2 regions of the Kitasatospora sp. NPDC059722 genome follow, and region 2 is predicted to be linked to the other one. Evidence: riboswitches for the same ligand, from Rfam matches in the RefSeq annotation. Region 2 holds a riboswitch; the other holds the start of a gene.
The links. Region 2 has a riboswitch for thiamine pyrophosphate ahead of ACFV4F_RS19615 (purine-cytosine permease family protein). Riboswitches for the same ligand answer to the same signal wherever they lie in the genome.
Positions count from the first base shown of each region.

Region 1 (4,403 bases), on a different contig from region 2:
GACCGGTGCAGAAGTAGTCCACGCCGGGCTCGGCGACCGCCGCGTCCACCTCGGACTCGGCGTGACAGGACCGGCCGATCAGGACGTCCTCGCCGAGGATCGCCCGGGCGGCCGGGACGGGCAGGTCGTCCTGCCCGAGGTGCAGGACGTCCGGCCGGGCCGCGTGGGCGACGTCGGCGCGGTCGTTGACCGAGAGCAGCTTGCCGTGGCGGCGGCAGGCGTCCGCGAAGACCTCCAGGGCCTCCAGCTCCTGCTTGGCCTCCAGGCCCTTGTCCCGGAGCTGGACGATGTCGACCCCGCCGGCCAGCGCCTCGTCCAGGAACTCGGCCAGGTCGCCCTGCTCGCGGCGGGCGTCGGTGCACAGGTACAGCCGGGCCTCGGCCAGCCGCTGACGCGGCGTGTCCGCCGCCATCAGATCAGCATCGCCTGGGCGCGGCGCTTGACCTCGGTGCCACGGTTCTCCCGCAGCGCCTGGATCGGGCTGCCGGGCAGCGACGGGTCCTCGGTGAAGAGCCACTCCAGGATCTCCACGTCGCTGTACCCGCAGTCGCGCAGCACGGTCAGGGTGCCGGACAGGTGCTTGACCAGCCCCTGGCCGTCGATGAACGCCGCAGGGACCTGCAGCGAGTTGTTCGGGCCCCGCCGGACGGCGATCAGGCCGCCGTTGCGGACGAGGTCGCGCACCTCGGTGACGCGGACCCCCCACTGCTCCGAGATGTCGGGCAGGTACATCCACTCGGCGACCAGGGCTTCAATCTTGCTTTCGATCTCACTCACGCCACCAGACTGCCACCTCCGGAGCCCGCCGCGCACCAGCCGCTACCCCGCGACCGCCGATTTCAGCGCCACCGCCGGGTCCGCGGCCCGGGCCGGGTCCAGCGCGGTGCCGCGCTCGATCAGGCGGCGGCCCTGGGTGAGGTCGCGCGGGCGGTCCACGGCCAGCAGCGCGCTCGGCACGCCGTCGCGCAGCCACAGCACCGACCAGGTCGCGTCCTGCGGGGAGCCGCGCCAGAGCAGCTCGTCGCCGTCGGCGTGCCGCCCGGCGTACTGCACCATGCGGCCGAACTGCTCCGACCAGAAGTACGGCACCGGGTCGTACGGCGCGTCCACCCCGAGGACGGCGGCGGCCGCCGCCTCGCCGGACTGCAGCGCGTGGTCCCAGTGCTGGACGGCCAGCCGGGCGCCGGAGCGGACCGACGGGTAGCTGACGCAGTCGCCGGCCGCGAAGACGCCCGGCAGGCTGGTGCGCAGCCGCCCGTCCACGACGACCGCACCGGTCGCGTCCAGCTCGACGCCCGTGCCGGCCAGCCAGTCGGTCGCGGGCCGGGCGCCGATGCCGACCACCACCTCGTCGGCGGGCAGGTGCGAGCCGTCGGCCAGCAGCACCGCGCCGGGCTCGACGGCCGCGACGCCGACGCCGCAGCGCAGGTCCACCCCGGCTCCGGCGTACCAGGCGGCCATCGCCGCGCCGACCTCCCTGGGCAGCGCACCGGGAACGGGCGCCGGACCCGCCTCGACGACGGTCACCTCGCAGCCGGCCTCCCGGGCGGCGGTGGCCACCTCCGCGCCGATCCAGCCGGCGCCGACCAGCACCAGGCGCAGGCCGGGCCGCAGCAGCGCGCGCAGGGCGAGCGCGTCGTCCAGGGTGTGCAGGAGGTGGGCGCGCTCGGCGCCGGGCAGGGCGCGCGGGGTCGCGCCGGTGGCGATCACCAGCGATCCGTACGGGAGGTCGCCGGCGTCGGTGTGCAGCACGCCCGGGATGAGTCCGGTGGCGCGGCGGCCGGTGAGCAGTTCGACGCCGAGGTGCGGGAAGTCGATGTCCAGCGTGGTGGCGTCGCTCTTGCCGAGCAGGACGTCCTTGGAGAGCGGCGGCCGGTCGTACGGCGCGTGCGGCTCCTCCCCGACCAGCACGATCCGCCCCTGCCAGCCGCCCCGCCGCAGCCCCAGCGCGCACTGCGCGCCGGCCAGCCCGGCCCCGACGACGACCACCCGATCCGTTCCGCTCAGCTCTGCCACGGCGCCACTGTACTCAGCCGCCCCACGCGCCCCGGCGGCCCGTCCGTCCCGCGCACGGACGGGCCGCGCCGGGCCCGTCCACCCTTCGTACGGGCCTTCGGCCGGGCGGACCACCGGAGTTATGGTGGGGACACCATCACGGGAGCCCGGCGTACCGGGCTGAGAGGCGGGCTGGCACGGCCCGCGACCGTCCGAACCTGATCCGGGTCATACCGGCGAAGGGAGAAGAGCAGCTTTGACACGCTTGGCACCGGGCAGCCGCGCCGACGTGCTGGTGATCGGCGGGGGCGTCATCGGCCTCGCCGTCGCCTGGCGGGCGGCGCAGCGCGGCCTGGAGGACATCGTCGTGGTCGACCCCTCCCCCGGTCACGGGGCGGCCGGGGTCGCGGCCGGGATGCTCGCCCCGGTCACCGAGCTGCAGTACGGCGAGGAGCCGCTGCTGCGCCTCGGGATGGCCTCGAACGAGCGGTACGCGGCGTTCGCCGCCGAGCTCACCGAGGCGAGCGGCGGCGAGGACACCGGCTACCGCCGGTGCGGCACGGTCGCCGTCGCGTTGGACTCCGACGACCGCGCGGAACTGCGCGAACTGCACGCCTTCCACGAGCGGCTCGGCCTCGACTCGACCTGGCTGACCGGCCGGGAGGCCCGCAAGCTGGAACCGATGCTGGCCCCCGGCGTGCGCGGCGGCCTGCACGTGGCCGACGACCACCAGGTGGACCCCCGCCGGCTGCTGACCGCACTGGTCCGCGCCTGCGAACGCGCGGGCGTCGTGTTCCACCGCACCGAGGCCGTCGAGCTGCTGGTCGAGGGCGGCCGCGCGGTCGGCGCCCGGCTCGGCACCGGCGGGACCCTCGCCGCCGACCGGGTCGTCCTCGCCGCCGGCCCGCACAGCCACCGGCTGCCCGGCCTGCCGGAGGACGTGCTGCCGGCGGTCCGTCCGGTCAAGGGGCAGATCCTGCGGCTGCGGATCCCCGACGCCTACCGCCCCTTCCTCAACCGCAACGTCCGCGCGGTCGTGCGCGGGCAGCACCTGTACCTGGTGCCGCGCGAGAACGGCGAGCTGGTGATCGGCGCGACCACCGAGGAGCAGGGCTACGACACCACCGTCACCGCCGGCGGGGTCTACGAACTCCTGCGCGACGCCCACGAGTTGGTCCCCGGCATCACCGAACTCCCGCTCGTCGAGACCTCGGCCGGGCTGCGTCCCGGCTCGCCGGACAACGCACCGCTGCTCGGACCGACCGACCTGCCCGGCCTGGTCGCCGCGACCGGCCACTACCGCAACGGCGTCCTGCTCACCCCGGTCACCGCCGACCTGCTCGCCGACTACCTGGCGACCGGCGAAGTCCCCGAGCTCGCACGGCCGTTCGCACCCTCCCGGTTCTCCCCCGCCCGCTCCACCACGAAGGCCGTCGCATGACCGACATCGCACTGACCGTCAACGGCGAGCCCCGCGAGGTGCCCGCCGCGACCACCCTCGCCGAGGTGGTCACCACCCTCAGCAAGGCCAACACCGGCGTCGCCGCCGCGCTCAACGAGGCCGTGGTGCCGCGTGGTTCGTGGTCCGAGACGCGGCTCTCGGCGGGCGACCGGATCGAGATCCTCACCGCCGTGCAGGGAGGCTGAGCGCCATGGCCGACGACCTCTTCACCATCGCCGGGACGACCTTCACCTCCCGGCTCATCATGGGCACCGGCGGCGCCCCCAGCCTGGAGGTCCTGGAGCAGGCCCTGCGGGTCTCGGGCACCGAGCTGACCACCGTCGCGATGCGCCGGGTCGACGCGACCACCCAGGGCTCCGTCCTGGACGTGCTGACCCGCAACGGCATCCGGGTGCTGCCCAACACGGCCGGCTGCTTCACCGCCGGCGAGGCCGTGCTGACCGCCCGGCTGGCCCGCGAGGCACTCGGCACCGACTGGGTGAAGCTGGAGGTCATCGCCGACGAGCGGACCCTCCTGCCGGACCCGATCGAGCTGCTGGACGCCGCCGAGACCCTCGTCGACGACGGCTTCACGGTGCTCCCGTACACCAACGACGACCCGGTGCTGGCCCGCAAGCTGGAGGACGTCGGCTGCGCGGCGATCATGCCGCTCGGCTCGCCGATCGGCTCCGGCCTCGGCATCCGCAACCCGCACAACTTCCAGCTGATCGTGGAGGGCGCGAACGTCCCGGTCGTCCTGGACGCGGGCGCCGGCACCGCCTCCGACGTCGCGCTGGCGATGGAGCTCGGCTGCTCCGCCGTGATGCTCGCCTCCGCGGTGACCCGCGCACAGGACCCGGTCCTGATGGCCGAGGCCATGCGGCACGCCACCGAGGCCGGCCGCCTCGCCCACCGGGCCGGCCGGATCCCGCGCCGCTTCCACGCGGAGGCCTCCTCCGCGATGGCC
Region 1 is NZ_JBHWGD010000020.1:33,592-37,994, forward strand. It holds gene thiE (thiamine phosphate synthase) at 1-412, opposite strand, end outside; gene ACFV4F_RS15750 (Rv2175c family DNA-binding protein) at 412-777, opposite strand; gene ACFV4F_RS15755 (NAD(P)/FAD-dependent oxidoreductase) at 820-2,016, opposite strand; TPP riboswitch at 2,145-2,257, shown strand; gene thiO (glycine oxidase ThiO) at 2,252-3,436, shown strand; gene thiS (sulfur carrier protein ThiS) at 3,433-3,642, shown strand; gene ACFV4F_RS15770 (thiazole synthase) at 3,648-4,403, shown strand, end outside.
Region 1: it holds a riboswitch for thiamine pyrophosphate, as region 2 does, so the genes downstream of both, thiO (glycine oxidase ThiO) here and ACFV4F_RS19615 (purine-cytosine permease family protein) in region 2, are expected to answer to the same signal.

Region 2 (4,403 bases):
TCCACGTCGGCCGGCTCGTCGACCGTCCACACGTGCACCTCGTGGCCCAGCTCGCGCAGCCGCGGCACCAGGTCGGGCTTGGCCCGCACCAGGTCGATGCCGGGCCCGGCGATCCGCGCCCCGCCGGGCAGCGGCCGGCCCTCCCGCAGCCGGCCGAGCAGCGGCAGCATCCGCTCGATCAGGAACACCCGAGGGTAGTCCGGCGCGGCGGCGGCCACCCGGTCCAGCGCGATCGACGAGAAGCTCATGATCCGGGCGGACGGGCGGTCGCCCTCGCGGGTGCCGGAGATCTTGAACCGTTCGAGCATCCGGAGCAGCTCGGCCTCGACCCGGCCGCGGAAGCGCACCGGGTGCTTGGTCTCGATCGCCAGGTCCACCGGCCGTCCGCAGTCCACGACCAGCTCCAGCAGCCGCTCCAGGGTCAGCACGCCGCGCAGCTCGGGGTCGGTGCTGGGCCGGCCGGTCTTCCAGGCGCCGAAGTCGTAGTCCTGCAGCTCGGCGAGCGTCATCGCCGAGACGGTGCCGCGGCCGTTGGAGACCCGGCCGATGCGGCGGTCGTGCACGCAGACCAGCTCGCCGTCGGCGGTCACCCGGACGTCGCACTCGACGGCGTCCGCGCCCTCCTCGAGGGCCCGCCGGTAGGCGGCCAGGGTGTGCTCGGGCAGGGCGTCCGAGGAGCCGCGGTGGGCGACTACCTGGACGGACGGCGCGGTGCGCGGGGCCGTCGAAGACAGATCTGGGCTGGTCACGCCGTCAACGATAGGCGGAGCAGGTGACGCGGAGGCGAAGACGGTCCCAACCCGAGGGGCCGTCCTCGCCTGCCGTCCCTCAGTGCTGCGGGGTGCGCCGGCTCAGCGGGGTGAGCGCCCAGGTGACCAGCGCGGGCACCGCGAAGGCGAACAGCGAGGCCGACGTCCACTCCTGCGGGGTGAAGTGCAGCGCCCCCTGGGCCGAGGTCCAGAAGTCGGTCCACCAGCCGGCCACCGGGGTCGGCGCGATGAACTGGTAGACCGCGAAGCCGAGCACCCACGGCAGCAGCATCAGCCAGCGCGAGGGCGCCTCGGCGGTGAGGTTCCAGCCGTTGCGGCCGGCGCCGAAGAAGTAGTCCACCGCCAGCACGGCCAACAGCGGCACGAAGACCGAGCCGATCAGGCCGAGGAAGTTGGTGTACGTGTCGGTGAACTTGTCGATCCGCAGCGCCAGCACGGTGGTCAGCAGGCCGATCGCGCCGGACAGCACCCGGCGGTCCGCCCGCGGCAGCAGGTTCTGCACCGACATCGCGGTCGAGTACACGTTGGCGAAGGACTGGTCCGTCTCGCGCAGCACCAGCACCAGCAGGAACAGCCAGCCCGCCCAGACGCCGAGGAAGGAGTCGAAGATCTTGTTCGGGTCGCCGTCGGACTGCAGCAGTGCCATCAGGCCCAGCGCGTAGCACCACACCTGGGCGACGGTGTAGCCGGAGAAGCTGCCCCAGAACGCCGAGCGCGGCGTGCGCGAGTGCCGCGTGTAGTCGGCGGCGAGCGGGACGAAGGAGATCGACACCGCGATCATCGCGTCGGTGGCGCCCAGGAAGCCGTGCCAGTTGCCCTTGCCCGGGTCGGGCACGCCGTGCCGGCCCAGCTGGACGGTCAGGTAGACCATCGCGACGGCGACGGCGCCCGCCACGAAGCGCCGCAGCACCCGGATCGAGCCGAGCGGCCAGATCGTCAGCACGGTGGTCAGCCCGCCCGCGAGCAGGACGAACAGCCACCGGTAGCTGTCCGTGTGGGCGACCGTCTGCGCGCCCGCCGCGATCGTCAGGAGCTCGAACACGCCCCAGCCGATGCACTGGACGATGTTCAGCACCGTCGGGACGTACGAGAGCCGGGTGCCGAACAGCCCGCGCAGGTTCGCCATCGCCGGCGCGCCGGTGCGGGCGCCGATCAGCGCGGCCACGCCGAGCATCGCGGTGCCCACCGCGGTGCCGGCCACGATCGCGGTGCCCGCGGCGGCCAGCGACAGCTCGCTGCCCGGGGCGCCGAGCACGGTGGCGGCGGTGGAGAAGCCGATCAGGCTGACGCCGAGGTTCATCCACAGCGCGAAGTGGTCGCGGAAACGCAGCGTGCGCGGCGGCTCGGCGTCGAGGACGAGCGGTGCCTCGGCCTTCTCCGGCCGGTCCAGCAGCGCGGTCGCGGCGGCGGTCCCGCCGGATCCGGGCCCGTCATGACCGGTCGTGGACGATTCGGAGAAACCCTTGGACTCGGGCGCGCCCGAAGAAGAGGATGGCGAAGCAGGCGGCATGGCCGATACTCCCTACGCCGGCATTACCCGGACAGGTTCCGGCGGTCAACGCCCCCTCGACGGTCCGCCCGGGATCCCGTGGCGTACGGTCGACCAGCGCACTCTCAGCCTGGAAGGTCCAAGCTCCCGCGTGTCAGTTTGGAGCGACAGGCTAACCGGCACCGGGGCGAACGCCCAAGGCCAGGGGGCGTGCGGTCCGCATCGCGGGACGTTCGGCGGGGGTGGGGGAGCCGCCGCCGGGAACGTGTCGTCGAGCGGAGGCGTCGGTCCCGCCTAAGGATTCTTATGAGTTCTTCAGAGGGGTCCTTACGGCAATCGAATCGGCAGTGCGAAAAACTATGGTCCTTGGTTCTGTCAGCTATGGAGGTCGTCCGTGAGCACCGAGCGCGAGGTTGGGCCCACCGGGCCGCAGGGGGAGCAGCCCTCGGGCACTGAGGCCGCGGCAGCGGCCCCGGCTCCGGACGGGCACAAGCCCACCATGGCCTTCGGCAGGATCCCCGAGCCCGAGGCCCCGGCGGACGCCCCGCCGGCCGACGGCGGGCACAAGCCGACCATGGCCTTCGGCCGGGTGCCCGAGCCCGAGGCCCCGGCGGACGCCGCGCCGGCCGAGGGCGGGCACAAGCCGACCATGGCCTTCACCAAGGTCCCCGTCCCGGAGGCGGCGCCCGTCGCCCCCGCTGCGCCCGAGGCGGCCCCCGCCGCGCCCGCCGAGGCGCCGGTCGCGCCGGTCGCCGAGAGCGGCTACATCGACGCCCCGCCGCCGGTCCTGCCGCCCGCCCCGGCCGCGCCCGTCGCCCCGGCCGCGGCACCGGCTGCGCCCGTCGCACCGGCTGCGCCCGCCGCGCCCGTCGGCGAGGCCGCCCCGGTCCTGCCGCCGGTCGCCAACCCGTACGCGACGCCGACCCACGGCGTCCCCGCCGCCGGCGCCCACGACCCGTACGCCGCCCCCGGCGCCCAGCACCCGTTCGGCGCCGGCCGCCCGCTCGGCGGCTGGGGCGCGGGGCACGACACCACCGCCGCGCACGGCATTCCCGGCTACCCGGGCGCCCCCGGTGCGCCCGGCGGTCCCGCGGGCCCGCTCGGCTACCCGGCGGACTACCCCGGCGGCCCGGCCGGCCCCGGCGGTCCCCGCAAGAAGCGCGGCGGCCTGGTCGCCCTGATCGCCGCCGTCGCCCTCGTGGCGGGCATCGCCGGCGGTGCCGTCGGCGTGGCGGTCTCGGGCAACGGCAACTCCGTCGCCTCCGCGGACGACCACCGCAGCACCACCATCCAGGCCAGCAACACCCAGAAGAACGAGCCCGCCCCCGGCTCGATCGCCGCCATCGCGCAGAAGGCGCTGCCGAGCGTCGTCACCATCAAGGCGCAGAACAGCAGCGAGTCGGGCACCGGCACCGGCTTCGTCTTCGACACCGAGGGCCACATCCTCACCAACAACCACGTGGTGGCGCCCGCCGTCACCGGCGGCGGCGGCAAACTGACCGTCAAGTTCGCCGACGGCTCCTCCTACAGCGCCTCCGTGCTCGGCCGCGCCGAGGGCTACGACGTGGCCGTCGTCAAGATCGACAACCCGCCGAAGGAGAAGCTGAGCCCGCTCACGCTGGCCGACTCCGACAAGGTCAACGTCGGCGACGCCACCATCGCGATCGGCGCGCCGTACGGCCTGGAGTCGACCGTCACCAGCGGCATCATCAGCGCCAAGGACCGCCCGGTCGCCTCCGGCGACGAGACCGGCGCCCAGGCCTCCTACATGAACGCCCTGCAGACCGATGCCTCGATCAACCCCGGCAACTCCGGCGGCCCGCTGCTCGACTCCAGCGGCGCCGTGGTCGGCATCAACTCGGCGATCCAGTCCAACGCCTCCGCCAACGGGCGGGCCGGCAGCATCGGCCTCGGCTTCGCCATCCCGATCAACCAGGCCAAGTGGGTCGCCGACACCCTGATCAAGACCGGCAAGCCGGTCTACGCGCAGCTCCAGGTGCTGCGCAACGACGACTACAAGGGCGACGGGGCGCAGATCCAGACCCGCGACATCCAGGGCCAGCCCGCCGTCACCCCCGGCGGCGCCGCCGACAAGGCCGGCCTCAAGCCCGGCGACGTCATCACCAAGCTCAACGGTGCCCCGA
Region 2 is NZ_JBHWGD010000028.1:48,006-52,408, forward strand. It holds gene ACFV4F_RS19610 (glycerophosphodiester phosphodiesterase family protein) at 1-749, opposite strand, end outside; gene ACFV4F_RS19615 (purine-cytosine permease family protein) at 829-2,280, opposite strand; TPP riboswitch at 2,273-2,420, opposite strand; gene ACFV4F_RS19620 (S1C family serine protease) at 2,654-4,403, shown strand, end outside.